DNA from 4 places in the Kitasatospora sp. NPDC058115 genome. Region 1 is predicted to be linked to each of the others. Evidence: riboswitches for the same ligand, from Rfam matches in the RefSeq annotation. Region 1 holds a riboswitch; each other region holds the start of a gene.
What was found. A riboswitch is a leader RNA that binds a small molecule or an ion and turns the genes downstream of it on or off. The one in region 1 is predicted to bind cobalamin.

Region 1 (7,681 bases):
CGCGCCCGCCCCCGACTCGACCTCGTCCACGATCGAGTGCGCCAGCATCTGGTAGCCGCCGCAGACGCCGAGCAGCGGCTGCCCGGCCGCCGCCCGGGCCCTCAGCACCGGCTCCAGGCCGCGTTCGCGCAGCCAGGCGAGGTCCGCGACGGTGGCCCGGGTACCGGGCAGCACGACGAGGTCGGCGTCGGCCAGTTCCTCCGGGCGGGTGGCCCAGCGGACCAGCACGCCGGGCTCCTGGGCGAGCGCGTCCAGGTCGGTGAAGTTGGACAGCCGGGGGAAGCGCAGCACGGCCACCCGCAGCACGTCCGCGCCGAGCGGGCCGCGCGCGGCCGTCCGGTCGACGACGGTGGACAGGTCGAGCGAGTCCTCGGCGTCCAGCCACAGGTCCGCCAGCATCGGCAGGGTGCCGAGCACCGGACGGCCGGTCAGCTCGCGCAGCATCTCCAGGCCCGGCGCGAGCAGCCGCGCGTCGCCGCGGAACTTGTTGACGAACCAGCCCGCCACATGCCGCTGGTCCTCGGCCGACAGCAGCGCCAGCGTCCCGTACATCGCCGCGAACACCCCGCCGCGGTCGATGTCGCCGACCACCACGACCGGCAGGCCGGCGGCGGTGGCCAGGCCCATGTTGGCGATGTCGCGGTCGCGCAGGTTGATCTCGGCGGGCGATCCCGCGCCCTCGCAGACCACCACGTCGAAGCGCCGGCGCAGGTCCGCCAGGCACTCCAGGGCGCGTTCCAGCAGCACCGGCTTGCGCTCGCGGTAGTCCAGCGCGCCGACCTCGGCGACCGGCCGGCCCAGCAGCACCACCTGGCTGCGGCCGTCGGCCCCGGGCTTGAGCAGCACCGGGTTCATCGCCGCCTCCGGCTCCACCCGGGCCGCCTGCGCCTGCATCGCCTGCGCGCGGCCGATCTCGGCGCCGTCGGCGGTGACGAAGGAGTTCAGCGACATGTTCTGCGCCTTGAACGGCGCGACCGCGACACCCTGCCGGGCCAGCCAGCGGCAGATGCCCGCGGTGACCACGCTCTTGCCGGCGTCCGAGGTCGTCCCGGCGACCAGCAGCGCCTTGCTCATGCCCCACTCCTCCGCATCCCGCCCAGGGCCGCCCGGAGCAGCAGGTGCCCGGCGACCGTCGTACCCAGGGCCAGCGCGCTCACCCGCCGGGAGAGCACACAGGCCCGTTCGATGTCGTCCACCCCGACCGGCCGCAGCTCCCCGCCCAGCACGGGGCGGTGCTCCACCCGCTCGCCGTAGTGCAGCGTCCCGCCGAGGCGCACGCCCACCGCGCCGGCGAACGCCGACTCGGCCTGACCGGCGTTCGGGCTGGGGTGCGCCGAGCCGTCGCGCCGCCAGACCCGCCAGGCGGTGCGCGGTTCGGGGGCGGCGGCCACCGTCAGCAGCGCGGTCAGCCGCGCGCCGGGCCAGCCCGCCACGTCGTCCAGCCGCGCCGAGGCCCAGCCGAACCGGGCGTAGCGGGGCGAGCGGTGACCGACCATCGCGTCCAGGGTGTTCACCGCGCGGAACGCCAGCAGGCCCGGGGTGCCCGCGAGGCCGCCCCAGACCAGGGCGTTGACCACGGCGTCGGCGGTGTTCTCGGCCACCGACTCGACGACCGCGCGGGCCAGCTGCTGCTCGTCCAGCGCGCTCGGGTCGCGTCCGCACAGGTGCGGCAGCCGCTCCCGGGCCGCCGTCAGGTGGCCGGCCGCCAGCGAACGGCCGATGGTGCGGGCCTCCCGGGTCAGCGAGGTGCCGCCGAGCACCGTCCAGGTCGCGGCGGCGGCGAGGGCGGCCCGGGCGGGCGGGCGGCGGGCCAGCAGCCGGTCGGCGGCGAGGGCGCCGGCCGCGACGGTGCCCACGGCCAGGGCGGTGAAGGCGGTGCCGACGCCGCGGTGGTCGCGCCAGAGCAGGCGTTCCAGCCGGGCGGCGGCGGTGCCGAAGCCGGCCACCGGGTGGCCGCGGCGCGGGTCGGCGAACCGGGCGTCGGCCAGGTACCCGGCCACCGCGCCGGCGCCGAAGGCGGCGGCCCGGGTCAACGGGCGCACGGCAGGGCGCAGCATCGCGTGCGTGTCCTCACTCAGGGTCCGCGCCCTGGATCGACGAACCGGCGGCGAGAGTCTCCTGGCTTCCGGGTCGAACGCACCTCCCGGGCCTTCCAGCGGCTTCTGACGGCCCGCCGTGGCGTGTTCCGGTCGTGCTCCCCGGTGACAGTGGCGGGACCGCGCCGGACTCGCACCGGCTTCCTCTGCATGCCTCCGTATTGGCTGAAGGATCCCATCACGGGCCCGAACCGGGAGTCAACCGAGGTCGTCGGGGGTGTTGGTCACACGCCGGGCCGCCCCGCCGCAGCCATGTGATTTTCCTCCCGGAACTACCCGTACGGCCGTGTCCTGCTGGCCTCCCCCCGCCCGCGCGAGTGGACTGAGGGTGGGTCGGGACAGCGAGACCGGAGACCGAGCCAGACACCGAGCACCGGGGAGCGAGTATGCGTTGGGGAATCGCGGCCACCGTGGCGGCCGCCGCCGTCGGCACCGGGGCCGCCGTCCTGGTGATCGGCCGCCGGGCGTCCGAGCGGATGGTCCGCCCGGCCGGGGCCGCCCGCGTCCGGACCGGCCCGGTGCTCGTCCAGGCCCTCGGCGCGGGGCGGGTCACCTTCACCCGCACGCCGGTGAGCGAGCGCCCCGGCCGCTGGGCCGTCGAGTGGGGCGAGGACGGTCACGCGGTCGTCGAGGAGGTCCTGCACAGTGACGAGAAGGGGGTCACCCGCCGGCTGGTGCGCGCGGACCGGGGCACCCTCGCCCCCGGCACCGAGGTCCGCTTCACCCCCCGGGTCCACCTCGGCGACCCGGGCCGGGCGCTCGGGCTGCCGTTCGCCGAGACCGCCGTCGAGGGCGAACTCGGCGCGATGCCCGCGTGGCGGCTGGACGGCAAGCGCGGCACCTGGGTGGTCCTGGTGCACGGCCCGGACGCCGACCGGACCCAGGCCCTGCCCGTCCTCCCCGAGCTGCAGCGCCTCGGCCTGCCCGCCCTGGTCGTCACCTACCGCGGTGACGCCGGCGCCCCGGCCTCCCCGGACGGCCTCGGCCACTTCGGCGAGACCGAGTGGCGGGACGTCGAGGCGGCGGTGCGCACCGCCCTGGACGCCGGCGCGGGCCGGGTGGTGCTCCACGGCTGGTCGCTCGGCGCCACGATGGCCCTGCAGACCGCCGCCCGCTCGGACCTCGCCCCCTCGATCAGCAGCCTGGTCCTGGACTCGCCGGTGCTGGACTGGCCGGCCACCGCCCGCCGGGACGCCGCCCGCTCCGGCTTCCGGGGCGCGGCCGCCGAACTGGGCGCGCTCGCGGCGCAGGGCCGCACCGGCGTGGATCTGGCCGACTTCGCCCGCATCGCCGAGGGGACCGACCTGCGGGTGCCGACCCTGGTGCTGCACGGCCCGGACGACCCGGTGGCCCCGTTCGCGGCGGCCGAGCGCCTCGCCCGCCGCCGACCGGACGTGGTCAACCTCCAGGCCTTTCCCGGGGGTGATCACGCCGCGCTCTGGAACACCGCCCCCGACCGCTACGCCGAGACCCTGCGCCGCTGGCTCACTCCGTTCTGCTGAGCCGTTCCGATCCCCCCCTCGCGCGGAATTCCGCGGCGCACCCGTTCTTCGTGGCATGGACCCGCCACAAAGATCAGGCCAGTCGGTTTGGCCTCTGTTGCCCGATCTTGTCGAGCCCCCGCGCCCCCCGCCCGCCCCGCGCGGACAACCGGATGTGACAGATGGCCGGTACAAGGGGAAGACTGCTCGACGTGACGTCTCGGAATCCGCGCGACCGTGATGCCCCGCTCCCGCCGACGATCGGTACCGGTGCGACGGTGACCCGTCTCCCCGGAACGGCCCACCGCCCCGCCGGCGCCAGGCCGGGGGCCCCGGGCGTACCCCGCCGACGAGGCCCCGCCCCCGCACCCGGCCGTGGCCGGGTCCCCGTGCCGGAGGGCTTCCCCGCCCCCGCCGAACTCGCCCCGCTGGCCCGCCGCATGCTGGTCGACGCCGTCCGGATCGCCCGCTGGGCCGGCGAACTCGACGAGGTCGACAAGCGCGGCGAGCTGCTCCCCGACGACGCCCGCGCCGCCGGCCGCGCCCTCGCCATGACGGTGGGCGCCGCCGCCAAAGCGTGGGGCCAGGCCCTGCTGGTCGGCCTGGTCGAGGCCCGGGACGGCGGTGCCGGCCCCGGCTGGCGCCTGCACGCCTGGGAACACGACGACGAGGCGGTGGTCCGCGGCTGGTCGGCCCTGTTCGACGCCTGGACGCTGCTCGCCCCGGTGCCGCCCGCCGCCCTGCGCGGCGTCTTCGCGGTGCTCGCCGGGCAGGCCGTCGACCAGGCCCCGCAGCTGCTCTCCTTCCTCCACCTGGTGGACGGCCCGGTGGCCGACATCGAGCTGCTGGAGCTGCTCCGGCGCGGCCTGGACGAGCGCCGGGTCGGCGGCGGCGAGGGTGCCTTCGGCCTCTCGCCGGTCCCGCACGCGGCCTCCGCCGTCTCCGCCGTCCGCGGCACCTGCCGCGAGCCGCAGATCGACACCCCGGCCTCGCCCGCCGACGTCGCCGCCGTCCTGGACTGGATGCTGGACGGCCTGGCCGCCGTCGGCGCGCTGACCCGCCGGGACAACGCGGCCGAGCTCTCCCCGCTCGGGAACTGGGCGGTGCGGGCCAAGCTGGAGGAGATCTGCACCGTCGCGCAGACCGCCGCCGGCCACATCGAGCAGAGCGCGCTGGAGCTGCTGAGCGCCTGCGCCGACTACTCGCCCGGCCCGGCCCGCGCCGAGTACCGGGCCTGGCTGGCCGCCCGCCCGGCCGACCGGGCGGTGGCCGAGCTGCTGGAGACCGCGCAGGGCGAGGACGCACTGGTGCGCGGCCTGGCCTTCGAGGCGCTGCGGGTGGCCGGCGTGACCGCCGAGCAGGCCGTCCGGGCCGCCGTCGACGAGCCGGTGCTGCGCCCCTACGCGCTGCTCTGGCTGGCCGAGCGCTCGGACGAGGGGGTCTCCCCGGCCGACGTGCTGGGCGCGGAGGACGCCGCCTGGCTCTGGGTGGACACCGCCGCGGCGGTGCTCGACCACGGTGAGACGGAACTGCTCGTCGGCCACGTCGAGGGCGCCTCGGCCGGCGACCCGGTGCGGCTGTTCGCCCGGGCCCGGCAGTCCGGGCACCCGCGGGCGGCCTCGGTGCTGACCGCCGTCTCCGGCGTCCACCCCGACCCGGGCGTGGCCCGGGCGGCCCGCCGCTCGGCCTTCAGCGTCCACCGCGGCGGCGCGTAGCCGCGCGGCGCACCCGGTACGCGGCGCACCCGGCATGCGGAAGGGCCCGGCTCCCCTCGGGGAGCCGGGCCCTTCCGCCGTGTCCTGCGGCCGTCAGCCGATCCGCGACTCCGCGCGGCGCGCCCGGACGTCGCCGACCTTCTGCCCCACCTTGCGGCGGATGACCAGCAGCGGCGCCATCGCGGCGAGCGCGATCTGCGCGAACGCGCCGATGTGCAGCAGGTTGTCGCCGCCCGGCAGACCGGTCGCCCAGGCCGCCAGGCAGCCGATCGAGACGACGATCCAGCAGAGCGTCGCGGTGGCCAGCAGCCCCTGCGGCTTCGGGTACTCGATCCGGCTGACCATCAGGTACGCCGCGCCGAAGATGGCGACCAGGCCGGGAAGGAACGGCGGGTCGAGCAGCACGATGGCGATCACCGTCATCGCGCCCATCGGGCAGGGCATGCCCTGGAACACCCCGGGCCGCATCTTCACGGCGGAGAAGCGGGCGAGCCGCAGCACCACCGCCAGCAGCACGGTCAGCGCGATCAGCGCGGAGAGCCGGCTGTTGGAGCCCGGCGAGACCATGCCCCAGACCGCCACGAAGTAGGCCGGGGCGATGCCGAAGCTGATCAGGTCGGCGAGGTTGTCGAGCTCGGCGCCGAGCGCGGAGGAGCGCAGCTTGCGCGCCACCAGCCCGTCGAACAGGTCGCACATCGAGCCGATCAGCAGCAGCGTGACCGCGGTGGCGGCGCTGTGCTTGTCCGGCGCGGCGTCCGGGTTGGTGATGTGCGGGACGAGCACCCCGGTGGTGATCGAGTAGATCGCCAGGAAGCCGCAGACGGCGTTCCCGAGGGTGAGGAAGTCCGCGGTGGACAGGTGCTGCGGCGAGCGCGGCGCGCGCAGCTCGCGGTCGCGGGCCCAGCGGCGGCGGCGCAGGGCCGTCTCCTCGTCGTCCAGGCCGACGATCGTCTCAGGATCAGTCACGGTCAAGGCGTGTCACCCCGGCGGTGGTCTTCTGGCCGACCTCGACGCCGACCTCGACGCCGGCCGGCAGGTAGGTGTCGACCCGGGACCCGAACCGGATCAGACCGATCCGCTCGCCCTGTTCGACCTTGGTACCGGCGTCCACGTACGGCACGATGCGGCGCGCCACGGCACCCGCGATCTGCACCATCTCGATGTCGCCGAGCTCGGTGTCGAAGTGCCAGACGACCCGCTCGTTCTGGTCGCTGTCCTTGTTGAACGCGGGCACGAAGCCACCGGGCACGTGCTCGACGGAGGTCACCGTGCCGGGCAGCGGGGCCCGGTTCACGTGGACGTTGAGCGGGCTCATGAAGATCGCCACGCGGGTCCGGCCGTCCGGCCACGCGTCGATGCTCTGGACCACGCCGTCGGCGGGGGAGATCACTCTGCCCGTGCCGATCTCACGCTCGGGGTCGCGGAAGAACCACAGCATGCCGGCGCCGAGCGCACAGGCGGGTACCGCCGCCAGGGCCCACGTGCCGCTGCGCCGGGTGAGGGCGGTGGTCACGGCGGCCGTGGCGAGGGTGGGGACGAACCAGGGGGTGGCTCCGCGCGCGATGGTCACGCGGGGCCGACGACCGGCCGTCGTGGCTGCGAGGGCATCGCGGTCCGTGACGGAGGTGTGAGGGGACGGGCTGATGGGCATCGAAGACCTTTGTCGCGGGGGATCATGGCCGCTGGACGGGGGCCACCGCGGGATCGGGTAAGAGAGGGACGTCTGCTGTCCCGGTGGATGCTATCGGGACCAGCCGGTGGGTGGGCAACCCGCCTGCTCGTCATGTGACCTGGCGGAGGCGCAGCAGCGCCCCTTCCCTACGACCGTAGCTGGCCCCGCTCCGGTTCCCAAGGGACCGGGCGAAGCTGGTGACTCATGTCTCAACCGTGCCCGGCGGGCCGGTGCGGGGCTGCCCGGGGGGCACGTGCGGGGGACGCGGCGAGGGCATGCCGAAGCGGCCACAGGGCGTGTGACAGCAGCTGTACGCCCTGTGGCCGCTCCGGTGGGCCGTGCCGGACCCGGGGCGGACCAGGCCAACCGGGCGGGGGCACGGCGGGTGCCGGGACGGGCCCGCACGCCCGTCGTCCGGCGGCTCTCCGGGCCCGCGGATCACTCCGCGATGCGGTACTCCTCCAGCAGCCGGCGCCCGACGATCATCTTCTGGATCTCCGCAGTACCTTCACCGATCAGCAGCATCGGGGCCTCCCGGTAGAGCCGCTCGATCTCGTACTCCTTGGAGAAGCCGTAGCCGCCGTGGATGCGGAAGGCGTCCTCGACGACCTCCTTGCAGTACTCGGAGGCCAGGTACTTGGCCATGCCCGCCTCCAGGTCGTTGCGCTCGCCGCCGTCCTTCTTGCGGGCGGCCATGACCATCATCTGGTGGGCGGC
Region 2 (7,681 bases), on a different contig from region 1:
CGATGTCGGCGGAGGGCATTCGGGCTCCCTTTGACGGTGCATCCGATCGATCGATCGGGGTGTTCGAACTACGCGTCACAACATGGCCGCCGGGGGTGAGCTGCGGCAACCGGTGGTGATCAATGTCCCCCGAATGGCGGTACGGCCGGGCGCTGCGCCACGCCGTCGACGCGCCGACGCCACGCCGATAGGGCCAGGTGGGGACGGCATCGTATGAACACGGACAATCAAACATCCGATTTTCAGTCCATGATGTGCCAGCAGCACGGGAGTTCGATCCGTGGCGGGGTCGCGTAACGTTCGTCCCCGCCCCGGGCCGTTCCGATGTGCCCGGCACCGCCCCCCCTTTCCCCGGGGCCTCGCCGAAGCCGCCCTCACTTTCGTGCTGCGCGGCAACCCCCCCTCGTGATCCCCCCGTTCTCCGACGAGAGGAATTCCCCCATGTACGGACCTGTGGCCGGCGGACTGCCGCCGGCAGCCGGTGGCGGCGCCCTGGCCGCCACCGGATCGGTGGGCATAGGCGTCACGGCGACGGCCGCGGTGGCCCTGGTCCTGCTCGGCCTCGGCCTGCTGCGGCGCAGCAGGCTGCGCCGTGGCGACGGACCGGGCGAGGACTGAGCCACGCCATGACGGAATCCCTGTCGCACCCGTTCGCGCCCCGCCCGCGCGCCGCGGGCCGGGCCGGGCGCTCCCCGCTCGGGATGCTGTGCGGCGCCGTGCTGCTCGGTGTGTGCGGCTCGCTGGTGGCCGGCGAACGCGCCTACCGTTCCCAGGAGAGCCGCGGCACGGCGTGGCTGGTCGAGCACCTCCTGGGGATGCGCACCCTGCTGCTCGAAGGGCCGACCGCCCCCGTCCTGTACGCCGGTGACCACACCGGCCTGGACCGGGGCGTCGCCCTGACCACGGGGTGCAGCAGCGCGCTGCTGATCGCCCCGCTCGCCCTGGTGACGGCCCTGCTGCTGCTCTTCGGCAACCGCCGGGCCGGCCGGGTCCTGCTGGCCTTCGTCGTCGCCGCCGGGCTGGTGCTGGCCACCAACCTCGGCCGGCTCACCCTGGTCCTGGTGATGCAACACCGGTACGGATCCGAGGGGTTCGGCTGGGCGCACGTCCTGCTGGGCTCCGTGCTGATGATGGCCGCCGCGCTCGTCGCGGCCCTCCTCTTCCTGTGGCTGCTGCCCCGCGGCGCCTCCGCCGCGACCGCGTCCGGTCGCCCGGCCGGGGAGGGGACGCCGTGACGCTGCTGGACACCTCCGTCTCGCTCTCCTTCGTCCTGGGCGTCGGCTTCCTCGCCTACGTCGTGGTGATCGTGCGCGGCTACCTGCGGGACCGGCCCGGGCCGGCCGGCGACCCGGACGCCTACCGCTGGCACTTCCTGATTCCCTGCCGGGACGAGGAGGCGGTGATCGCCACCACCCTGGACTACCTCGCCGAGCACTTCACCGGCGCCACCGTCTGGGTCGTCGACGACGACTCCGCGGACCGCACGGCCGAGCTCGTCCGCGCCTGGCCCGCCACCTCCGACCGGCTCACCGTCCACCTGGTCTCCCGCCGGCTGCCCACGGCGCGGACCGGCAAGGGCGACGCGCTGAACGCGGGTTACCGGGCGCTGGAGGCCGCGCTGCCCGAGGGCACCGACCCCGCGCGGGTCGTGGTCTGCGTGCTCGACGCCGACGGCCGCCCCTCGCCCGGCGCGCTCGCGGTCTGCGCCGGACCGGCGCTCTTCGGCGACCCCGGGATCGGGGCCGTCCAGGTCGAGGTGCGGATGTCCAACCGCGACGTGCCCCGGCCGCTGCCCGGCCGGGGCGCGTTCGCCAACCGGCGGGCCCGGCTGCTCGCCCGCCTCCAGGACATCGAGTTCCGCGGACCGATATCCGCCATGCAGATCACCCGGCGCCGCACCGGCACCGTCAACGTCGGCGGCAACGGCCAGTTCACCCGGCTCTCCGCCCTGCGCGCGGTGGACGGCGGCGGCGGGCGGCCGTGGGGCAGGGCGCTGCTGGAGGACTACGAGCTGGGCCTGCGGCTGATGCTGGCCGGCTGGCGCAACGGCTACACCACCGACGCCTGGGTCGACCAGGAGGCACTGTGGAGCGTGCGGCACCTGCTCACCCAGCGGGTGCGCTGGGCACAGGGCTCGATGCAGTGCACCCGCTACCTCCGGGAGATCTGGGGCTCGCGGGCGTTCGGCACGGCCGGCTTCCTGGAGGTGCTGTACTTCATGAGCCAGCCGTGGCTGCAACTCGTCGGCCTGGTGGTCTACACCGTGCCGATCGCGGCCTTCGGCTACAACCTGGTGCTCTACCCGGAGTTCGTGCTCACCTTCCTGCAGCAGGGCGGCGCGCTGCTGCTGGCCCTCTACCTGCTGCTGGGCATCGGCGAGTTCGCCGTCTGGGGGCCGCTGTACCGGCGGCGCTGCGAGCCGGGCGTCGGACGGCGCGCCGCGCTCGGGTACGGGCTCGCGCTGGCCCTGTACGCCGCCACCACCTATCTGGTCGCCGTCCGCGCGGCCTGGCGGGTGCTGTGCCGGCGCAACTCCTGGCACAAGACCGCCCGGGTCGCCACCGCGCCCACCCCGGCCGTCACCCCGGCCCCGGCCGCTGCCCCCGCCCCGGCCGTCGTCGGCGAGCCGGCGGCATGAGCGTCCGGCGCCCGGCCCGCGCTCCGCCCCCGGCCCCCGCCCCGCCCCACCCGACGACCGCACCCGGTCCTGCCTGCCGGACCGTTCCCGAGCGTCCTCGGCCGTCCCCCTCTCCCGTCCCCCGAAAGGCACCACCACCATGACCTCTCGTCGCACCCGGACCCGCACCCGCCTGCTCGCGGGCGCCGCCGCCACCGCCGCGCTGGTCTGCACCGCCGGCCCGGCCTGGGCCGCCCTCCCCGCCCCCGAGGCCAAGGCCTTCGTCGTCTCCGCCGACGCCGTCGCCGGGATGGTGGCCGTCGCCCCGACGCCCGCCTCCGCCTACCCCTCGGGCGGCACCAGCACCCTGGCCGGCATCAGCGTCGGCCCCTTCGCCAGCAACGCGCTGCTCACCTCCACCACCTCGGGCGACCCGCAGGCCGGCACCTCGGGCGCCTCCGCCACGATCGACTCGCTCGGCGTCGACCTGGGCGTCGCCACCGTCTCGCTCACCGGCGTCAACGCGACCTGCACCGCGACCCCGGCCGGCGCCACCGGCTCCGGCGTCATCGCGGGGGGCAGCGTCAAGCTCCCGCTCCTGCCCGCGATCAACCTGCAGGCCGGCGCCGGGCCCAACACCGGGATCGACATCCCCGGGGTCGGCACCATCCTCCTCAACGAGCAGCGCACCGACGCCAACGGCATACTCAGCGCCAACGCCGTGCGGATCAGCCTGCTGCCGATCCTCAACGCCGCCGACCTGGTCATCGGCCACGCCGAGTGCGGCGGCGCCGCGCCCGCCGAGGCCGTGCCGATGATCAACCCCCAGGTCGCCGCCGTCGGCGGAGCCGCGGCCCTGGCCACCGCCGCCGGGGTCTTCCTGCTGCGCCGCCGCACCACCACCGGCTGATCCCCGCCGGGGTGCCCCGGACCGGGGCACCCCGGCCTCCTTCCCCGCCTGCCTCCCGGCCTCCTCCGTCAGGCCGGACGGAGGTCGAAGCGCCAGTCGTTGCCGCGCATCGGCCGGCCCGGCGGGTACTCGAACTCCCGCACGCCCAGCAGCTCGAAGCCCGTGCCCCGGCAGACCGCGTTGGACGCGGCGTTGTCCACCGAGGGGAAGGCGTGCAGGTACCGGTGGAGCCCGGCGGCCCGGGCCTCGGCCACCACCGCACGGGTGGCGGCCTTCGCCACGCCCCGGCCCTGGAAGGCCGGCAGCACCGTCCAACCGGTCTCGTACACCGGCCCGCCCTCCCCCGTGCGCTCCCAGAACCCGATGCTGCCCGCCGCCGCGCCGTCCGGCAGCACGATCCGGAACATCCGCCCCGCGGCGGCGGGCCGGGCACTGAGGTCGACGTAGCGACGGTGACGGCGGGCCACCTGCTCCCCGCTCTCCGGGCCGCCGAGGTGGGCCATCAACTCCGGCGCGTTGAGGGCGGACAGCAGCGCCGCGTCCGCCTCGGACCAGGGCTCCAGGCGTACGGCGGTGACGTGATCGTCCATGGGCGTACGGTAGACGGCCCCACCGACAACCGCCCCACCGACAACCGCCTGCGGGGACGGGACGGGGCGGGGCCTAGCCGGCGGCCGGGCCGAGCCGGACCGGCAGGGACCGCAGGGCGTTCACGATGAACGACTCCTGCGGGAGCAGCCCCTCCGGCGGCAGCGCGAGTTCGACGTCGGGGAAGGCGCCGAACAGGGCGCTCAGCGCCTCCTCGGCCTCCATCGTGCCGAGCACCGCGCCCAGGCAGTAGTGCCGGCCGTGGCCGAAGGCCAGATGGGTCTTGTCGGACCGGGTGAGGTCGAACTCCTCCGGCCGGTCGGGGTGCAGGGCCGGATCCCGCCCGGCCGCGCCGAAGGCGAACAGGACCGGCTCGCCGGCCCGGATCAGCACGCCCTCGCCGAGGTCGATGTCCGCGGCGGCGAAGTACATCGGCAGGTGCATCACCGGCGCCTCCAGGCGCAGCGACTCCTCGATGGCGTCGCGCCAGGTCGCCGCGCCGGAGCGGATCAGCGCCAGCTGCCCGGGGTGCGAGAGCAGCAGCGCCACCGTGTGGTCGATGAGGTTGACGGTGGTCTCCGACCCGGCGCCGATCATCAGGATCAGGGTGGAGACCAGCTCCGACTCGCTGAGCCGGGACCCCTGGGCGTCACGGGTGGCGATCAGCTCGCTGGTCATGTCGTCGCCCGGCGCCGCCCGCTTGGTGGCGGCGAGGCGGGCCATGGCGGCGAACAGGTCGTCGAGGACGCCCTTGGCGTGCTCGGGGGTGGCGTCGGTCGCCAGGACGCCGTCCACCACCCGGCGCACCTCCGCCCGCTGCTCCTCGGGGACGCCGAACAGGTCGCAGATCAGCGTGGTCGGCAACGGGTAGGAGAGGCCGGTGTGCAGGTCGACGGTCGCGCCGGGCGCGGCGCCGCGCAGCGCGTCGACCAGGGCGGCGGCGATCGCCCGCACCCGGGGCCGCAGCGCCTCCACCCGGCGCGGGCCGAACGAGGGCGCGGTGAGGGTGCGCAGCCGGAGGTGGTCCGCGCCGTCGCTGGTGAACATCGACTCCACCGCGACCCAGCTGGCCAGCGGCCAGTCGGGGCCGACCCGGCCGTCGATCCAGTCGGGCCAGTGGTGGCGGGCGTTCTTGGCGAGCCGGGGGTCGGTGAGCAGCTTCCGGGCGACGTCGGCCCGGGTCACCGACCAGGCCAGGACGCGGCCGGGGAGCTCGACCCGGACGGCCGGGCCGTGGGAGCGCAGATGGGCGGCCTCGGTGTGCAGGGCGGTGCCGCGGGTGTCGAGGACGTGGGTGTAGGGGCAGCGGGGTTCCATGGGCCCTCCTGGAAGGGGAGCGGCGGTCGGAAACGGTCGGCCGATGGTGACCGTACGACCGACCGGGCGGCGGCGGAAGGGCGCTTGTCACCGTGCCGCGCGCCCGGGGGCGCCGCCCCCGAGGGCCGGGCACCACGCGTTCGCCCGTCCCGGCCGGCTCCGGACGCCCCGGACGCGGTACCGGGGGGGCGTCACGGAATTCCGTGACGGGGCCGCCGTCCTGCGTCTACGCTGACCGTGCAGCTGGTTCGCCCTGCCCGCCAGGCAGGCGCGTCGTAAGAGGGAACCCGGTGACGCCTTTCGACTGGCCAGTCCGGGACTGCCCCGCAGCGGTGAGCGGGAACGACCGCCGTCATACGCACTGGGCCCGAGCGGCCCGGGAAGCGACGGCCAGTAGGTGTCCGCCCTTTCGGGGGCGGGCGTGCCCGCGAGTCCGAAGACCTGCCCGCTGTCCGCGCGCGACCGATCGCGCGCGGCCATCCCGGTGACCTCGTGGGCGGGTCGGCGTGCACACGGAGCCGCGAACGCGCCTCCGTCCGGTACGTCATCCCTTCGCGCCCTCGTCCCGTCACCGGGCACCGAGGATCAAGACTCGCGAAGGAGAGTCCCTTGACAGCGAAGTCCGCAGCCGCGGCCACCCTGGCCACCGTCCACGGCTACCCCCGGCAGGGCCGGAACCGGGAGCTCAAGAAGGCGGTCGAGGGCTACTGGAAGGGCACCGTCACCGCCGACGCCCTGCACGCCACCGCCGCCCGACTGCGCCGGGAGAACTGGACGCAGCTCGCCGGGGCGGGCGTGCGCGAACTCCCCACCGGCGACTTCTCGCTCTACGACCACGTGCTCGACACCACCGTCGCCGTCGGCGCCGTCCCCGCCCGCCACCGGGCCGCCGTCGACGCCGACCCGCTCGACGGCTACTTCGCCATGGCGCGCGGCACCCAGGACGCCGCGCCGCTGGAGATGACCAAGTGGTTCGACACCAACTACCACTACCTCGTCCCCGAACTGGGGCCGGACACCGCCTTCACCGCCAACTCCGGCAAGGCGGTCGGCGAACTCGCCGAGGCGCTCGCCGCCGGCCACGAGGCCCGCCCGGTGCTGGTGGGCCCGGTCACCTACCTGCTGCTGGCCGAGCCCGCCCCCGGCGTCGCGGAGGACTTCCGGCCGCTCACCCTGCTGGACCGGCTGCTGCCCGTCTACGCCGAACTCCTCGCCGACCTGCACGCGGCCGGCGCGGACTGGGTGCAGCTGGACGAGCCCGCGCTCGTCCAGGACCGCACCCCGGCCGAACTGAACGCCGTCGCCCGCGCCTACCGCGAGCTCGGCGCCCGCACCGACCGGCCGAAGCTGCTGGTCGCGAGCTACTTCGACCGCCTCGGCGAGGCGCTTCCGGTGCTGGCCGCGGCGCCCGTGGAGGGGCTGGCACTGGACTTCACCGGGCCGGCCGCCGCCAATCTGGACGACCTCGCCGCCGTCGGCGGACTGCCCGGCAAGCGCCTGGTGGCGGGCGTCGTCGACGGCCGCAACATCTGGATCAACGACCTGGAGGCCTCGCTCGCCACCCTGGCCACCCTGCTCGGCCTGGCCGGCCACGTGGACGTGGCGCCGTCCTGCTCCCTGCTGCACGTGCCGGTCGACGCCACCGCCGAGCGGGACCTCGACCCGCAGCTCGCCCGCTGGCTCGCCTTCGCCCGGCAGAAGGCCGAGGAGACCGCGCTGCTCGCGCGCGGTCTGCGCGAGGGCACCGGCGCGATCGCCGCCGAACTCGCCGCCAACCGCGCCCACCTGGCCTCCCGGGCCGCCTCCCCGATCACCCGCGACCCCGCCGTGCGCGCCCGCACCGCCGCCGTCACCGCCGAGGACGCCCGCCGGACCCCGGCCCACCCCGGGCGCGCCGGGGCCCAGCGCGCCCGGCTCGGGCTGCCGCTGCTGCCCACCACCACGATCGGCTCCTTCCCACAGACCGCCGAACTGCGGGCCGCCCGCGCCGACCTCACCGCCGGGCGGACCGACGCCGCCGCCTACCGCGAGCGGATCCGGGCCGAGGTCCGCGAGGTGATCGCCTTCCAGGAGAAGGCCGGGCTGGACGTCCTGGTGCACGGCGAGCCCGAACGCAACGACATGGTCCAGTACTTCGCCGAACAGCTCACCGGCTTCCTCGCCACCCGGCACGGCTGGGTGCAGTCCTACGGCACCCGCTACGTCCGCCCGCCGGTCCTCGCCGGCGACGTCTCCCGCCCGGGCCCGAT
Region 3 (7,681 bases), on a different contig from region 1:
CTCACGGCCGCCCGGGTCGACGCGGAGGAGGGCGTCAACACCCCGTGGGTGGGCCGGCGCGAGGCCGGCCAGGGCTGGATCGACTTCCCCGCGAACGGCATCCGCGTCCACCGCGACGGCGGCGACAGCCGGGGCGACATCGCCGCCGACACGGCCGACCTCAACGAGCTGCACGCCAACGAGGCACAGGTGAAGGGCCGGCCCATCGAGTCCGGCGGCAATCCGTCCCACGACCTGGGGGTCGACCCGTCCTAGAGCGCCCCTGAGGAGCAGCGGCCGTGCGGCCCGCCCACTGAGGGCGGGCCGCACGCGTCACGGCCCGCGGGCTTCGCTCGGCCGGGAGCGGGGTCGACCCCGCTCCCGCGCCGGTGTTCGCGATCAGCTGCGGTGGTCCGTCTGCTCCTTCCGGTGACGGGGGAGGCGGTGGGACTCCACCGGCCGGCCGCCGTCGAGGTGCTCGGCGACGACGCGGGCGGCGGCAGCCGGGTCCACCCGCCCGTACCAGAGGTCGTCCGGCTGCACGCTGACGACGGGGGCCTGGTTGCAGGGGAACTGGCACCCCGTCTGGGTCACGAGCACGTCGTCGTCACCGAGGCCCCGCGCGCCGAGCTCCTGCACCAGGGCGCGCAGTCCCTCCTCGGCGCCCTGGGCCGCGCAGCGCGGGCCGCGGCACACCAGCACCTGGTGCCGGTGGCCCGGGACGTCCTCCCAGGCCGCCGAGGTGAGGCCGGGTTCCGTGCCGGTGATCGCCTTCGTCACCGCGGCCACCGCGGCGACCGCGTCGGGCGAGTCGGCGAGGCGGGTCGCGACGAGGAGTTCGGGCCGGTGGCCGGCGCGCTCGCGCCACCAGTACGCGGCGATCCGCCGCAGCCAGGAGTGGGCCGGGCCGGAGGCCGTGAGGCGGACGCCGATCACGACCACGGTCCCGGTGCCCGCGTCGGCCAGCCTGGTCAGCTCGGCCGACAGCGACGGGTCCGCCTGCTGCAGGAACGCGATCGAGGCCCGGTGCGAGGCCGCTGCCCGGAGGAGTTCGTCACGGCGGACGGCCTCCGCGGCCGACATGCCGACCAGCAGCACGGCGCTGCGGCGGGCACGGGATTCCGGGAGCGGGGAGGTCATGGCGTCGTCCTTTCGGGGAGCAGTCCGTTCCACCGGATGTGCGGTCGGTTGTGCCGGGGGTGGCGTTCCACGGTGGCGTCGACGCCGTAGACGTGCGCGATCATGGGCGAGGTGAGCACCTCGGAGCCGGGCCCGTGGGCGACCAGCCGGCCGTCGAGCAGGACGGCGATGTCGTCGCAGTAGGCGGCGGCGAGTTCGAGGTCGTGCAGGGCGGCCACCGTGGTGATGCCGAGGCCGCGGACGGTGTCGAGGAAGCCGAGTTGGTGGCGCAGGTCGAGGTGGTTGGTGGGCTCGTCGAGCAGGAGCACGCCGGGCTCCTGCACCAGCGCCCGCGCGAGCTGGACCCGTTGGCGCTCGCCGCCCGACAGCGTCGGCCAGGACCGGTCGAGCAGGTGGCCGACGTCGGCCGCGGCGACGGCGCCGGCGATCACGGACCGCACGTGGGCGTCGGCGGCGGTGTTCGCCGGGACGGGCCAGCGGCTGCGGTGCGGGGTGCGGCCGAGGTCGATGACCTGGCGGACCGGCAGCGACAGCCGGGTGTCCGCCTGCTGCTCCATGAAGGCCACCTGGCGCGCCCGTCGGCGGGCGGTGAGCGCGTGGAGGTCCTCGCCGTCCAGGAGGACCCGCCCGCCGCTCGGCCGGGTCAGTCCGGCGACCGTGCGCAGCAGGGTGGTCTTCCCCGCGCCGTTGGGCCCGAGCAGGCCGGTGACCCGGCCGGGGGCGAACGCGAGCGAGACCGCGTCCAGCAGGGTGGCTCCGCCGATGCGCACCAGAAGGCCCTCGGCACGGAGCTCGACGGGGGGTGTCGCCGTCACTGTCCGCTCCCGTCGGCCCGGCCCTGGCGCCACAGGAGCCAGGCGAAGAAGGGTGCTCCGAGCCCGGCCGTGATGATGCCGACGGGGAGCTCCCGGTCGGGGAGGACCGAGCGCGCCACGATGTCGCTGCCGACCAGGAGGGATGCGCCCACCAGCGCCGACACGGGCAGCAGGACAGCGTGGCGCGGTCCGCAGACGAGGCGGACCACGTGCGGGACGACCAGGCCGAGGAACCCGATCACGCCGGTCTGGGCGACCAGGCACGCGGTCACCAGCGCTGCGGTGGCGACGAGGACCCAGCGGGTGCGCTCGACGTGGACGCCGAGGGAGCGGGCGGCGGTCTCGCCGAACGCGAAGGCGTCCAGGTCGCGGGCCGAGGAGGCCAGGACCGTGATGCCGATCAGCGCGACCGCGGTCAGGAGGACGGCGGTGGGCCATCGCACGCCGGCGACCGAGCCCAGCGTCCACTCCATGACGCCGCGCGCCGCGTTGCGGTCCCCGAGGACCAGCACGACGAACGAGGTGTAGGCCCCGCACATCTGGCCCACGGCGATGCCGGCGAGCACGGTCCGGGTGGTCGGCAGCGTCCGGGTGCGCGCGGCGGCCAGGGCCAGCACGACGACGGCCGCGAGCAGGGCACCGGCGAACGCGGCGATCGCCACCGCGCCGGTGCCCACGGCGCCGGACACGCCGACGCCGAGGACGATCACGGTGACCGCGCCGGCGGCGGCCCCGTCCGAGATCCCGAGCAGGAAGGGGTCGGCCAGGTCGTTGCCGGTCAGGGTCTGCAGCACGGCGCCGCAGACCGCGAGGCCGGCGCCGGTCGCGGCCGCTCCCAGCACCCGGGGCAGCCGCAACTGCCAGACGATCTGGTCGTCCAGCAGCGTCACGTGCGGGTCGCCCAGTCCGAGACGGCGCACCACGACCTCGAACACCGTCCGGACCGGCTCGTGCTGCGAGCCGACGGCCAGACCGAGGAGCATGGTGGCCAGGAGCAGGGCGGCGGCGACGGCCAGGGCCGCCACCGTGCGGCCCGGACCGGCGGGCCGCACGGCGGGGCGGGGTGCGGCGGTCATGAACCCGGGCGCAGCAGGCCCAGCCCGGCCGACACCCGGGCGGCGCCGTCGGCGAGCAGCACGCCGGGCGTCGACTCCGAGAACGGCACCACCACGAAGGCCTTGCGCTGCACGGCGGTGAGCCTGCTCAGCACCGGGTCGTTCTCCAGGTAGTCGATCTTGGACCGGGCGGTGTCCCAGTCGGCGTCCGCGAGCACGATGGCGTCCGGATCCGCGGCGACGACCTTCTCCCAGCTCACGCTCTGCCAGGCGCCGGGCAGGTCCGCGAAGACGTTGCGGGCGCCCACGGCGTCGAGCACCAGCTGCGGCCCGCCGTGGCCGGCGCCGACGTACGGCGCCTTGGTGTCCGAGTCGAACCACAGGACCTTCAGGTCCTTGCCCGCGGCCGTCGCCCTGAACCCGGCCAGCTGCTTCTCCTGCTCCCGCTGGATGGCGGCGGCCCGCTCCGGGACGCCGAACACCCTGGCGACGTCGTTCAGTTCGCCCCACATCGCCTGCCAGGTCGTCGGCGGCACCTGGCTCTTGTCCGTGCAGCCGAACGGGGACAGGTACGACGGCATGCCCTGGCCGCGCAGCTCCTCCCGGCTGCCCGCGACCTTCTCGGTGAACGCGCTGGAGTAGGAGGCGTAGAGGAAGTCGGGACGGGCCGCGAGGAGCTTCTCCTTCGTCGGGTAGTCCTCGGAGAGCACCGGAACGGAGTCGTAGGCCGCCTTCCACTTCTCCGGGACGGCGTTGTCGAGATAGGCGGTACCGGCCATCCGGGACTCCAGGCCGAGGGCCAGGGCGACCTCGGTGGCCCCCTGGTTGAGCGTCACCAGCCGCTCGGGCGGCGCGCCGACCGTCACGGTGGTCCCGCAGTTGACCAGGCTGACCGGCTCGGCACTTCCGCCCGTCGCCGTGGACGCGACGGGCGCGGGGGCGCCCGCGCAGGCACCGAGCACGCCGGTGAAAAGGACGGCCGCGACCGCCCGGCCGGCACGTACCCGACCTGCGGGGCGTGCGGAACGTATGGACACAAACGGGTACGGCAAAGCGCGGGGCACGTGTTCTCCAAAACCCTCGTGGAACATGTCGCGCCGTGGCCGGTCTCCTGGCTTCCGCATCGACGCACCGCAGCCGACCTTCCCGGGGGGCTCTTCGAGCCGTCCCAGTGGCCCTGACCGCTGGCGAAGCCGGTCAGCGAGGGCCGCGGTACTCCGCGGCAACAGTGGCGAGGGCCGCACCGGACTCGAACCGGTTTCCCGAACACCACGGCGATGGCAAGGTATCAGGCGTGGTCAGGTCGGTGCCGACCGGCTGCCCGAGGACACCGTCCTGGCGCCGGCCGCGCAGCGCCCCCACGCCCACGTGCCGAGCACCCCTCCGCGCGCCTTCGCGCTGCCGCTGCTGCGCGAGGCCGGCCTGACGCTCTCCACCGACCTGCACAACCGGGACGGCGTCAACACCCACCACGAGCCGCTCGCCCAGGCGGCGGACCTCGTCCTCGCCTCGACGACGGCCCTCGCGGATCCCGGGCGGACCATGCGCCGGATCGTCGAGCGCGGCCGGGCCCGGACGGTCGTCGCCTCGGCGGCCGGCGACGCCGTCGGCCGTGACGAACTCCTCGCCCGCGCCGCGGCACTCGACGCAGCGGACGGCGGAAGCCCATGACGGACGCAGCGCGCGGCCACGACGTGCGCGCCCTCGGCGGTGGCCGGTGCCGGGGGCCAGGGGAGGGTGGTGACGTCGCGGGCCGCGGTGCGGGCCGCACCCGCCGGGCGAGATCGTCGGCCGGGTCGTTGTCGTGGCAGCGCGGCGCGGTGTCCGTCGGGGGCGGGACGGTCGCGACCGCCGGCGGTGGGAGCAGGCGGACGGCTCCGTGAGGTGCCGTTGAGCGGCAGGGGTCCGCCCCTGGCCCGTTCACCGCCGGATGCGGATCGCCGAGGCCCGCCGAGCTCACCCGAACGGTGCGCCGGCGGGCCGAAGGCGACTTGGCGTCAGAAGAGGTTCCGCCCGGGTCACGTCACCGGCAGACAGACGGCGTAGACCATGTAGGAGCCGCTGGTGCCTGCCGAGTTGTTGAAGGACACCGTCCACATGTTCGCGGCGGACGGGTAGGACTCGTACAGCTGGGCCGTGAGGTTGTTGCCGCCGAGGGGCGTCCGCAGCCCACCGCCCGTGATGACGGTACCTGCCGGACAGGCCGTGGTTCCCGTGTTGAGTCCGGAGGTCAGGGTGTGGGTCGTCTGGATGATCTGGGTCGGCAGGGTCGGCCCCGCAGGTCCGGCAGGTCCGACGGGGCCGACCGGACCGGCGGGGCCGACCGGTCCGGCCGGTCCGACGGCTCCGGCAGGTCCGACCGGGCCGGCAGGTCCCACAGGTCCGGCAGGGCCCTGTGGTCCGGCGGGTCCTGCCGGTCCGGCCGGTCCCTGCGGTCCTGCCGGGCCCTGAGGTCCGGGAGGTCCCGGAGGGCCCGGCTTCCCGGACGAGCAGCTGTGCGGGCAGCCGCCCCCTCCCCGGTGGTCGGTCTCGTCACCGGCCTCCGCCTGGGGTGTCACGAATCCGGTCAGCAGTGTGGCGGCCAGCACCGACAGGGCGACGTTCCGCAGCAGGGTCAGGTGTTTCCGTCGCAATCCATCCTCCGTGAGTTCCTCGAATTCCGATCCCGTTCGTACACCGCACATGGCGGTGGCCGGGGCACAATACCCATGTGAACACGCCTGAGAAGGCCGCGCGAGCAAGGAGATCCCTTTGGGGATCCGACCGAACCCGAGAAGCTGACACGGTGTCCGATGGGTCCGGGGACGTCGTACCAGCGGCTCGCCGGCGGACCGCCATTGACTCGCTGACGGTGGGTCGATCTGCGGCGACCTCCGTCATCGGCGGTCACCCGTTCCCGGTTCTCCTGAGATGCGGGAGGAGCTCGCGGGGACTACGCCGGGCGGTCATCGGCATGGGGATGTGATCGGTTTTCCTGCCGGACGGCCTTTCCCGCCCACCGGATTTCCACGCACTCGACCGGTGCGTCCTGGTGCTGTGCAAACGGCGCCGAGCCGCATCCCGCCGGACCGGTCAGGCGTCGGCCGACCTCGGCATGCCGACCCTCGGCCCGCCACCGGATGGGGCACACCCATCCGCCGACCAGGGCCACCGCCCGTCGGCACGGCACGGCACGGCAGGCACCGCGCCGCCCGGCCGGGCAGCCGCGGCCTCTGACCGGGCTCCGACAAATTCGCTGTCCGGCGGCCGGAGCCCCGTGATACACAACCGTCGTGCAAAAAATCTTGGAGTTCCCCGAGGTCCTGCGGCTGATCGAGGACCGCTCGGCCGCGTTCCGCGCCGCGATCGCGTCCGCCCCCGACCTCGACGTCCAGGTCCCCGGATGCCCGGAGTGGACGCTGCGCGAACTGGCGCAGCACCTCGGCGACGGCCGCCGCCGTCAGGCCGCCGTCGTCGCGGCGGGCCCGGGTGCCGAGCCCCCGGCGAGGACGGACCCGAAGGGCGCCCCGACCGCGCCCCGCGACCGGGAGGCCCTGGACGCCTGGCTCGCCGAGTCGACCGAGCTCATGCTCGCCGCGCTGCGCGAGGCCGGCCCGGACCGCGGCTGCTGGACGTGGTGGGGCCGCTCGCAGGCCCCGGAGACCAGCGGAGCCCTGGCCCGGCACCAGATCCAGGAGATCGCCGTCCACACCTACGACGTCCGGCTCACCCTGGGCGCCGCACAGCCGTTGCCGACGGACGTCGCGGTCGAGGGCGTCGACGAGTTCCTGACGACCGTCTCGGCGACGACCGTCCCGTGGCCGTTCAAGCCGGCGACCATCGACCTGCACGCGACCGAGGGCGGCTCCTGGCGTCTGACCCTCGACGCCGACGGCGTGCGCTGCGACGACCTCGCCGCCGACGCGGCGCCGGGTGACCTGGTGATGCGAGGCGCAGCGAGCGACCTGGTCCTGTACTTCTACGACCGCATCCCGCTCGACCGCCTGGACAACACCGGCGACACCGAGCCGATGGAGCAGCTCGCGGAGTGGGACCCGAACGCGTAGCGCGCGGGACGCGTCGGCCGGTGGTGCCCGCGCTCCTGCGGGCGCCACCGGGCCGACGGCGCCCGGTGCGGGGCCGTCACGGGGACAGCCACTCGCCGAAGAGGGGCGCGAGGCCGTTGCCGCCCTCCGCGCACGCGAACGTCCCCGGGCAGCACCGTTCCCACCCGGTGGGCGTGGCCAGCAGGGCCAGCCGCGACCACCGGGTCGCGGAGGGGGAGGACCGGTGGAGCCGGAGCCCGAGCTCCGGCACCGTCACGTCGTCGGCGGTCGGGGAGGAGGGGCGGGCCGATCCCGGCAGGACGGAGACGACGTCCGCGGCGGGGTGCCCGAACAGGTCCACGCCGTCCCAGACCACGGGGTGCTCCCCCCTCGGGCCCGGGCGCGCGCCGGCCTCGACGATCACCTGGGCGAGGCCGTCGGCGCGGCCCGGACCGCCGCCGGCGACGGTCAGCGCGAGATCACCGAAGACCCCGACCGTGTTCCAGGCCGGGTCGAAGAGGATTCCGGCGAGCCACGCGTCGTGGGCGTCCCGCAGCGATGCGAAGTCGGCGCGGGCCGGCGCCGCGCACTGCCGCGCCCGGTGGCTCCCGGGCGTCGCCGCGAGCATCGCGGAGGCCTCCTGGGGCGTCGTCCCGAACCCGAGCGT
Region 4 (7,681 bases), on a different contig from region 1:
AACACGCCTCCCGCAACCTCTTCTGGTGCCCCACCTGCCAACCACCCCGCCCGACCACCTGACCCGCCCTCAACTCTGACCGTAGGAAGGGCCCGTCGGCCTGTGGATGGCGGGTCCGTCGGGGTGTCCGGGTCGGGTGGTGAAGCTGATGCTGGTGCGGCGGGGGCCGGTGTGGAGGGTGAGGGTGCGGTGGGGGAGCGCCGTCGGGGTCGCGGCCGGGGTGGTGAGCCAGTGGGCGACGGCGGAGCCGAGGAGGAGCGGGTCGAGCCGGGGAACGGGGGTGCCCCAGGGGCGGTCGGCGCGGGCTTCCAGGAGGAGGCCGCCGGGCAGCCGCAGCAGGTGGTGGTCCGGGCCGAGGGCGGCGACGGCGACGGTGAGGCGCGGGAGCTCGGCCGCGCCGGCGGTGGCGGCGAGCCACGCCTCGGCGGGCTGTTCGGTGTCGCTCCCGGTGCGGGCCAGGACGTCGGCGGTGCGCCGCAGCACGGGGCTGGGTTCGTCGTCGGCGACGGCGAGGAAGCCGCGCGCGGTGGGCCGGCCGGGGCCGACGGGGTAGCGGCGCAGGTGGATCGCGGTGCCCTCGCCGGTGGCCACGACGTCGTAGGCGGTGGGCCGTTCGGCGGCGAGCGGGACCGGCCGCGGGTGGGGCAGCGGCAGGGGGTCGCCGGGCGGTGCCTCGATGCCGGGCAGGTAGGAGAGGAAGATTTCGCGCAGTATCCGGGCGGACTCCCCGCGGCGGCCGAGTGAGCGGTCGGTGACGGGGCGCAGGGCGGCCGGGTCCTGCTCGGCCGCCGCCCGTTCGAGCTGGGTGAGCAGGTCGCCGTCGGGGTCGAGGGCCGGAGCGGCCCGGCCGAAGGCGTAGGTGGGGGAGCGGGGGTCGAGTTCGGCGGCGCCGGTGGCGACCAGCAGGGTGCGGCGTTCGAGGGCGGCGGCGTAGAAGGAGACCGAGCCGTGGTCGCCGATCACGCAGTCGGCGGCGATCAGCGCGGCCTGCCAGCCCCGGTCCGGCGGGACGAGCCGCAGGCCGCGGCGTTCGGCCGGGGCGAGCAGGGCGCGCAGGTCGTGCCGGGCCCAGACGTTGGGGTGCAGGACGGCGGCGACGGTGTACTCGTCGGCGGGCAGCTGTTCGACCAGCCGCAGCGGCAGGCCGGGGTGACGGCCGAGCAGCGAGTGCCCGCTCCAGGTGGAGGTGACCACGACGAGGCGACGGCCGTCGACCGCGCCGAGGGCGGTCCGGTGGCCGTCGCGTGCGCCGAGGCCGCCGAGCATCCGGTCGAAGCAGGGGTCGCCGACCTCGCGGGCGCGGGGCAGCGCCTCGGGGCAGGCAGCCCGCAGGCGGTCGAACTGCTCGCGGTGGGAGAGGCCGATGACGGCGGGGAAGACCCGTCCGCGATGGGTGAGTTCGTGTCGGGAGAGCCCGGCGGCGGTCACCGTGTCGCCGGTGGACTCGGGGACCAGACGGTTGTAGCCGGCGCCGTGCGGGAGGACGACGAGGGGTGCGCGCAGCCGGTGCATCGAGGCGTGGACGGCGCAGGCGACGGCGAGGTCGAAGCGCTGCCGGACGGCCTCCCGCCAGGGCAGGACGGTGAGGCCGGGCTGGGCGCGGAGGTGGTCGTCGAGTCCGGCGGTGAACGCGGAGCCGGGGTTGACGGTGACGGCGAAGCCGATGCCGTCCAGCTCGCGCAGTGGTGCGAGGACCTCCAGGACCCTGGTGGCGGAGGTGAGGGTGCGGACCACCGCGAGGACGCGTGCCCGGACCGGCCGGGTGTTCCAGCGGTCGTCGTCGGGCCGGGCCCGGAGCCGGCGGGGGTTCGACACGCCATGATCGTACTCAGCGGGCTCCGGCCGGGCGGGGTGGCCGCCCGGCGGTCAGCCGGCTGCTATGGCGGGGGTGTCGCCGGCGCATTGGTCGAGGAGGGGGCGCAGGGTGGCGTCCACGAGCCGGTAGCGCACGACGCGGCCCTCCTTCTCGCCGGCCACCACGCCGGCGGTGCGCAGGAGGCGCAGGGCCTGGGAGACGGCGGGGTCGCGCATGCCGGTGGCGACGGCGAGGTCGGTGACGGCGAGGGGGCCGGTGCGGTGCAGGGCGAGCAGGAGGGCGAGCCTGCCGGGGTCGGCGAGCAGGGCGAAGCGGTCGGCCCAGGAGCGGACGTGGGCGGTGTCGCCGATCGCGGCGATGGCCTCGCAGACCCGGTGGCCGTCGATGGTGCGGTGGCCCGCGCGGTCGGCCGGTACGAGATGCATGCGGCCCATTCTGGCAGGCGGGAGGTTGTGATCCTGAACACCTGCGTAGGTGCGCAGCCTTGCATGGGTCGCCCCGGGCCCCTACGGTGTTCCCCGCCGTGGTGCTCGGGAAGACCGGTGACGGACCCTCAGGGGTCCCAGTCCGGAGCGGCCCTCGCCACTGTGATCGGGGGAGAGTGTCCGTACCCACGACGCCACTGGGCGCCTCGCGCGCCTGGGAAGGCGGGTACGGGAGCCCCGTAAGCCAGGAGACCGGCCGCGGCATCTCACGAAGTCATTCCACGAGGTGCTGGAGCGTGATCCGCAGATGACCCTGCCCGAAACCGCCGCCGCCGCGGCGTCGCCCGCCGCCCTGCCCGCCTTCCGCTGGCGCCGGGAGGACACCCTTCGCACCGCCGGGCTGCTGGGCGTGATCCTCGCCATGCACGTGGTGGCGTTCGGCACGTTGATCTTCCTGGTGGCGCCGGAGAAGTACGAGGTGGGCACCCAGGTCTTCGGGGTGGGCCTGGGCATCACCGCCTACACCCTCGGCATGCGCCACGCCTTCGACGCCGACCACATCGCGGTGATCGACAACACCACCCGCAAGCTGATGGCGGACGGCAAGCGCCCGGTCTCGGTGGGCTTCTGGTTCGCGCTCGGGCACTCCTCGATGGTGGTGCTGATGGCCGCCCTGGTGGCGGGCGGCGCGCAGCTGGCCAACACGCTGATGGACGACGAGTCGTCCACCCACCAGTGGCTGGGGATGGTCGGCACCTCGGCCTCCGGCGTCTTCCTCTACCTGATCGGCGCGCTGAACCTGGCGGCGCTGTTCGGCATCCTCAGGGTGTTCCGCTCGATGCGCGCCGGCCGGTTCGACGAGGCCGAGCTGGAGGCGCACCTGAACGCGCGCGGCCTGATGGCCCGGGTGCTGAACCGGGCGACCCGCTCGATCACCCGGCCCGGGCAGATGTTCCCGGTCGGCATGGTGCTGGGCCTGGGCTTCGACACCGCGACCGAGGTCACCCTGATGGTGATGGCCGGCTCGGGCGCGGCCTCCGGCCTGCCGTGGTACGCGATCGTCTGCCTGCCGCTGCTGTTCGCGGCCGGGATGAGCCTGTTCGACACGCTGGACGGCACTTTCATGAACTTCGCCTACCAGTGGGCGTTCTCCAACCCGGTGCGGAAGGTGTACTACAACCTGACGATCACCGGGCTCTCCATCGCGGTGGCCTTCGTCATCGGCACCATCGAGCTGGTCGGCGTGCTGCACGAGAAGCTGGACCTCACCGACCCGGTGAGCGGCTGGATCGCGGACATCTCGCTGGACAACGTCGGCTACGCGATCGTCGCCCTGTTCGTGGTGGTCTGGGCCGCCGCCATCGCCTACTGGCGGCTGGCCGGGGTGGAGCGGAAGTGGAGCCCGAAGGCCGCGGAGTAGCGGCCCGGGCGGGAGGCCGGGGCTGCCCGGGTGGGGGCGTTCGGCGGGCGGATCGGGGGCCGGGTTCGTAGGCTCGACGCATGGCTGATGCGTACGCGGGCCGCCGGGAGCGGTTGCGGGAGCACTGCGGTGCCTCCGGGGCCGACGCGGCGCTGATCACCCGGGCGGCGAACGTGCGGTACCTGACCGGCTGCCCGCCGTGCGGGGCGAGCCTGCTGCTGACCCGGGACCGGGTGCTGCTCGCGCTGCCGGACGACCTGCCGCCGGACGACACCGGCGAGCACCTGATCGCCCCCGACGTCACCCGGCTGCCGGTGGCCACCGGTTCCGACACCGCGCTGGCCGCGGCCGCCGCCGCCGCGCGGCTGGGGGCGGCCGGGCTGGCGGTGGAGGAGCACGACCTGACGGTCGCCCGGCACCGGGCGGTGGCCGGGCTGGCCGAGGGGGTGCGGCTGGCGGACGTCGGCCAGGCGGTCGAGCGGCTGCGGGTGGTCAAGGACGAGCACGAGATCGCCGACCTGCGGATCGCCGCCGAGATCGCCGACCAGGCGCTCGGCGAGCTGCTGGAGTCGATCCTGGTCGGGCGCACCGAACGGCACCTGGCGATGGAGCTGGAGCGCCGGATGATCGACCACGGCGCCGACCGGGCGGCCTTCCCGGTCTCGGTCGGCACCGGCAGCCACTCCGGCCAGCCGGCGCACCAGCCCACCGACCGGCGGGTGGAGGAGGGCGACTTCCTGACCGTGGTGCTCGGCGCGCAGTACCGCGGCTACGGGGTGTCCACCGCCCGCACCTTCGTGATCGGAGCGGCCCCCGCGCCCTGGCAGGTCGAGCTGCACCGGCTGGTGTTCCGCGCCCAGCGGGCCGGGCGGGAGGCGCTCGGGCCGGGGGTCGAGCTGTGCGTACCCGACCGGGCTGCGCGGGAGATCCTGGGGGCGGCCGGGCACACCGAGGGCTCCGTGCACCCGATCGGCCACGGCATCGGCCTGGAGATCCGGGAGGCCCCGCGCCTCGGCCCCACGGACATGGGTAAACTGGACAGCCGCGTACCGGTCACCGTCGGCCCGGGGGTCCACCTCCCGGGGCGGGGCGGGGTCCGGATCGAGGACACGCTCGTGGTGCGCCCCCTGGATGAGGGCGGGCCCGAGCTGCTCACCATCACCACCAAGGAGCTCCTCGCCCTGTGACGCAGGTGTGCCACAGGACGCGTCCCTTGGTTCCTTGACAGCTATATCCAGGAGTAAGTGCGCCCGTGGCTTCCACGAACGATCTCAAGAACGGCATGGTCCTCAAGCTGGAGGGCGGCAAGCTCTGGTCCGTCGTCGAGTTCCAGCACGTCAAGCCCGGCAAGGGCCCGGCCTTCGTGCGTACCAAGCTCAAGGAGGTCCTGACGGGCAAGGTCGTCGACAAGACCTTCAACGCGGGCACCAAGGTCGAGACCGCCAACGTCGACAAGCGCACCATGCAGTTCTCGTACAAGGACGGCGAGAACTTCGTGTTCATGGACATGGACACCTACGACCAGCTGGCCATCGAGCCGGTCGTCGTCGGCGACGCCGCCAAGTACCTGCTGGAGGGCTTCGACGCGCTCGTCGCCGTCAACGAGGGTTCGGTGCTCTACATCGAGCTCCCGGCCGCCGTCGAGCTGGTCATCGCCGAGACCGAGCCGGGCGTCCAGGGCGACCGCTCCACCGGTGGCACCAAGCCGGCGACGCTGGAGACCGGCGCCGAGATCCAGGTGCCGCTGTTCATCACCACCGGCGAGAAGGTCAAGGTCGACACCCGCGACGGCAGCTACCTCGGCCGGGTGAAGTAAGTCCGTGTCGTCCGCACGCACCAAGGCCCGCACGCGAGCCTTCCAGATCCTGTTCGAGGCCGACCACCGCGGGGTCGACCCGCTGACGGTCCTCGCCGACTGGGTGGCCCGGGCCCGGGAGCCCAAGCCTGACGAGGGCACCCCGCAGGTCGGCGAGTACACCATGGAGCTGGTCGAGGGGTACGTCCAGCACGCCCGCCGGATCGACGAGCTGATCTCGCAGTACGCGGTCGGCTGGACGCTCGACCGGATGCCGATCGCGGACCGCAACGTCCTGCGGCTCGGCGCGTACGAGCTGATCTGGGAGGACCGCGTCCCCGACGCGGTCGTCCTGGACGAGGCCGTGGAGATCGCCAAGGAGTACTCCACCGACGACTCCCCGGCGTTCGTCAACGGCCTGCTGGCCCGCTTCCTGGAGCTGAAGCCCGGCATCCGCCGCTGACCCCTGCGCACGGCGTGCACCACGGCCGCCGGACCGGAAACGGTCCGGCGGCCGTCGTGCGTGTTCACCCGGTCGGCGTATGGTGGCCTCTACTCGCCAGTAACCCGGCGTGCCGGCGGCCCCGTGCCCGCCGGCGACCCCCGCAGCGAAGGGCAGGCCACCTCCATGACCACGGCGATCCGCAGCGAGTTCGACCAGGGCATCGCGCTCTCCCCGCACCCGGACGAGCCCGGCCGCTACGACGGTGAACTCGGCGCCGGCTGGCAGATCGGCGGCGGCGTCAACGGCGGACTGCTGCTGGCCGTGGCCGGCCACGCCCTCACGCTCGCGCACACCGCCCGCCCGGAGAGCGCCGGCCACGCCGACCCGGTCTCGATCAGCGGCTACTACCTCTCCGCCGCCACCCCCGGCCCGGCCACCGTGCGCACGGAGGTGATCCGCACCGGCCGCTCGCTGTCCACCGGCACCGCCGCGCTCAGCCAGGACGGCGTGGAGCGGCTGCGGGTGGTCGCCACCCACGGCGACCTCGCCGCCCAGGACGGCGAGGTGCGCACCACCGCCGTGCCGCCGCAGCTGCCGCCGCCGGACCGGTGCATCGGCGTCGAGCACGCGCCCAAGGAACTCCTCACCCAGGCCGCCCTGCTGGAGCGCTTCGACCTGCGGCTCGACCCGGCCACCGTCGGCTGGGCGCTCGGGCAGCCCTCGGGTGCCGGACGGATCCAGGGCTGGTTCCGGCTCGCCGACGGCCGCGCCCCCGACCCGCTGCTGCTCCTGCTGGCCGCCGACGCGCTGCCGCCGGTCACCTTCGACCTGGGGATGCCCGGCTGGGCGCCGACCGTCGAGCTGACCGTGCACCTGCGGGCCAGGCCCGCGGCCGGCTGGCTGCGCCTGGTCCACGCCACCCGGAACCTGGCCGGCGGGTACTTCGAGGAGGACGCCGAGGTGTGGGACGAGTCCGGCCGGCTGGTCGCCCAGTCCCGCCAGCTGGCGAAGGCCCCGCGTCCGGCGTGAGCGGGCGTGCACGGCGAGTGACGGGTGCGCCGCGCGCGGGGCGGGCGCGCGGGGCGTGAGCGGCGGCCCGCACAACCGTGCGTGACTCCAAACATCCGATTCACCCTCGGTTACAGTCCTGTGACACGTCGTACGTGTGCGCCACGCGGGGCGGGGGAGGACAGGGGCGACGGCACCACCCACCGCCGCCCCGTCCGCCCCGTCCGAGGAGCCCCGATGAGCCGCAACGGCCGCGCCCGCCGCACCCCCGACTGCACCGCCGCGGGTTCCCGCCCCCGGGCCCGCTCGCGCGCGGCCGCCGACCGCGAGGCCGCCTGCGAGCGGCAGCGGGCCGAGGGCGCCGGCCAGGCCTTCGTGATCGGCGTGCTCACCAGCCCCGCGGACTTCGAACGGGCCCGCGCCTGGGGCCTGTCCGACGCCCCCGACCACGAGCAGTACCTGAGCGAGACCGCCGAGCTGCTCTCCGACGCCCGGCGCCGCTTCGACACCGTCCGGGCCCGGATGTTCCACCCGCAGGACTTCGCCGAGTTCTGTCTGCTGCACGGCCTCGACCCGGCCGAGCCGGCCGCCCGCGACCGCTACCTGGTCAACCCGCCGCTGCGCACCCAACTGCTCGCCTACCAGGGCGAGGAGCTCGCCGGCGACTTCGTCCCCCGCCTGGTCCGGGCCCGCGAGAACGGGCTGACCCTGCGCCACGCCGACCTGCTGCTCGACGGCCGGCTCCACGGGGAGCGCGACGACGCCGTGCGCG

Region 2: it holds a riboswitch for cobalamin, as region 1 does, so the genes downstream of both, metE (5-methyltetrahydropteroyltriglutamate--homocysteine S-methyltransferase) here and ACFVVL_RS21845 (cobalamin biosynthesis protein) in region 1, are expected to answer to the same signal.
Region 3: it holds a riboswitch for cobalamin, as region 1 does, so the genes downstream of both, ACFVVL_RS31055 (ABC transporter substrate-binding protein) here and ACFVVL_RS21845 (cobalamin biosynthesis protein) in region 1, are expected to answer to the same signal.
Region 4: it holds a riboswitch for cobalamin, as region 1 does, so the genes downstream of both, ACFVVL_RS30880 (HoxN/HupN/NixA family nickel/cobalt transporter) here and ACFVVL_RS21845 (cobalamin biosynthesis protein) in region 1, are expected to answer to the same signal.

What each region holds. Positions count from the first base shown of each region.
Region 1 covers NZ_JBHVTL010000020.1:72,335-80,015, reverse strand. Annotated here, with positions in the region: gene ACFVVL_RS21850 (cobyric acid synthase) at 1-1,074, opposite strand, end outside; gene ACFVVL_RS21845 (cobalamin biosynthesis protein) at 1,071-2,057, opposite strand; cobalamin riboswitch at 2,091-2,270, opposite strand; gene ACFVVL_RS21840 (alpha/beta hydrolase family protein) at 2,483-3,598, shown strand; gene ACFVVL_RS21835 (hypothetical protein) at 3,760-5,292, shown strand; gene ACFVVL_RS21830 (CDP-alcohol phosphatidyltransferase family protein) at 5,386-6,264, opposite strand; gene ACFVVL_RS21825 (phosphatidylserine decarboxylase) at 6,251-6,943, opposite strand; gene ACFVVL_RS21820 (acyl-CoA dehydrogenase family protein) at 7,403-7,681, opposite strand, start outside.
Region 2 covers NZ_JBHVTL010000010.1:153,632-161,312, reverse strand. Annotated here, with positions in the region: gene wecB (non-hydrolyzing UDP-N-acetylglucosamine 2-epimerase) at 1-19, opposite strand, end outside; gene ACFVVL_RS13420 (hypothetical protein) at 442-618, shown strand; gene ACFVVL_RS13415 (exosortase/archaeosortase family protein) at 627-1,235, shown strand; gene ACFVVL_RS13410 (glycosyltransferase) at 1,232-2,638, shown strand; gene ACFVVL_RS13405 (choice-of-anchor P family protein) at 2,778-3,527, shown strand; gene ACFVVL_RS13400 (GNAT family N-acetyltransferase) at 3,596-4,117, opposite strand; gene ACFVVL_RS13395 (cytochrome P450) at 4,191-5,432, opposite strand; cobalamin riboswitch at 5,660-5,896, shown strand; gene metE (5-methyltetrahydropteroyltriglutamate--homocysteine S-methyltransferase) at 6,042-7,681, shown strand, end outside.
Region 3 covers NZ_JBHVTL010000036.1:76,989-84,669, forward strand. Annotated here, with positions in the region: partial or broken gene ACFVVL_RS31035 (hypothetical protein) at 1-255, shown strand, start outside; gene ACFVVL_RS31040 (ferredoxin) at 379-1,119, opposite strand; gene ACFVVL_RS31045 (ABC transporter ATP-binding protein) at 1,116-1,934, opposite strand; gene ACFVVL_RS31050 (FecCD family ABC transporter permease) at 1,931-3,010, opposite strand; gene ACFVVL_RS31055 (ABC transporter substrate-binding protein) at 3,007-3,951, opposite strand; cobalamin riboswitch at 4,073-4,278, opposite strand; gene ACFVVL_RS31060 (hypothetical protein) at 4,358-4,660, shown strand; gene ACFVVL_RS31065 (hypothetical protein) at 5,008-5,367, opposite strand; gene ACFVVL_RS31070 (maleylpyruvate isomerase N-terminal domain-containing protein) at 6,262-7,035, shown strand; gene ACFVVL_RS31075 (hypothetical protein) at 7,112-7,681, opposite strand, start outside.
Region 4 covers NZ_JBHVTL010000035.1:64,373-72,053, forward strand. Annotated here, with positions in the region: gene ACFVVL_RS30865 (Fpg/Nei family DNA glycosylase) at 1-62, shown strand, start outside; gene ACFVVL_RS30870 (hypothetical protein) at 70-1,815, opposite strand; gene ACFVVL_RS30875 (ArsR/SmtB family transcription factor) at 1,867-2,241, opposite strand; cobalamin riboswitch at 2,324-2,517, shown strand; gene ACFVVL_RS30880 (HoxN/HupN/NixA family nickel/cobalt transporter) at 2,549-3,661, shown strand; gene ACFVVL_RS30885 (M24 family metallopeptidase) at 3,742-4,848, shown strand; gene efp (elongation factor P) at 4,914-5,477, shown strand; gene nusB (transcription antitermination factor NusB) at 5,482-5,919, shown strand; gene ACFVVL_RS30900 (thioesterase family protein) at 6,085-6,930, shown strand; gene ACFVVL_RS30905 (hypothetical protein) at 7,147-7,681, shown strand, end outside.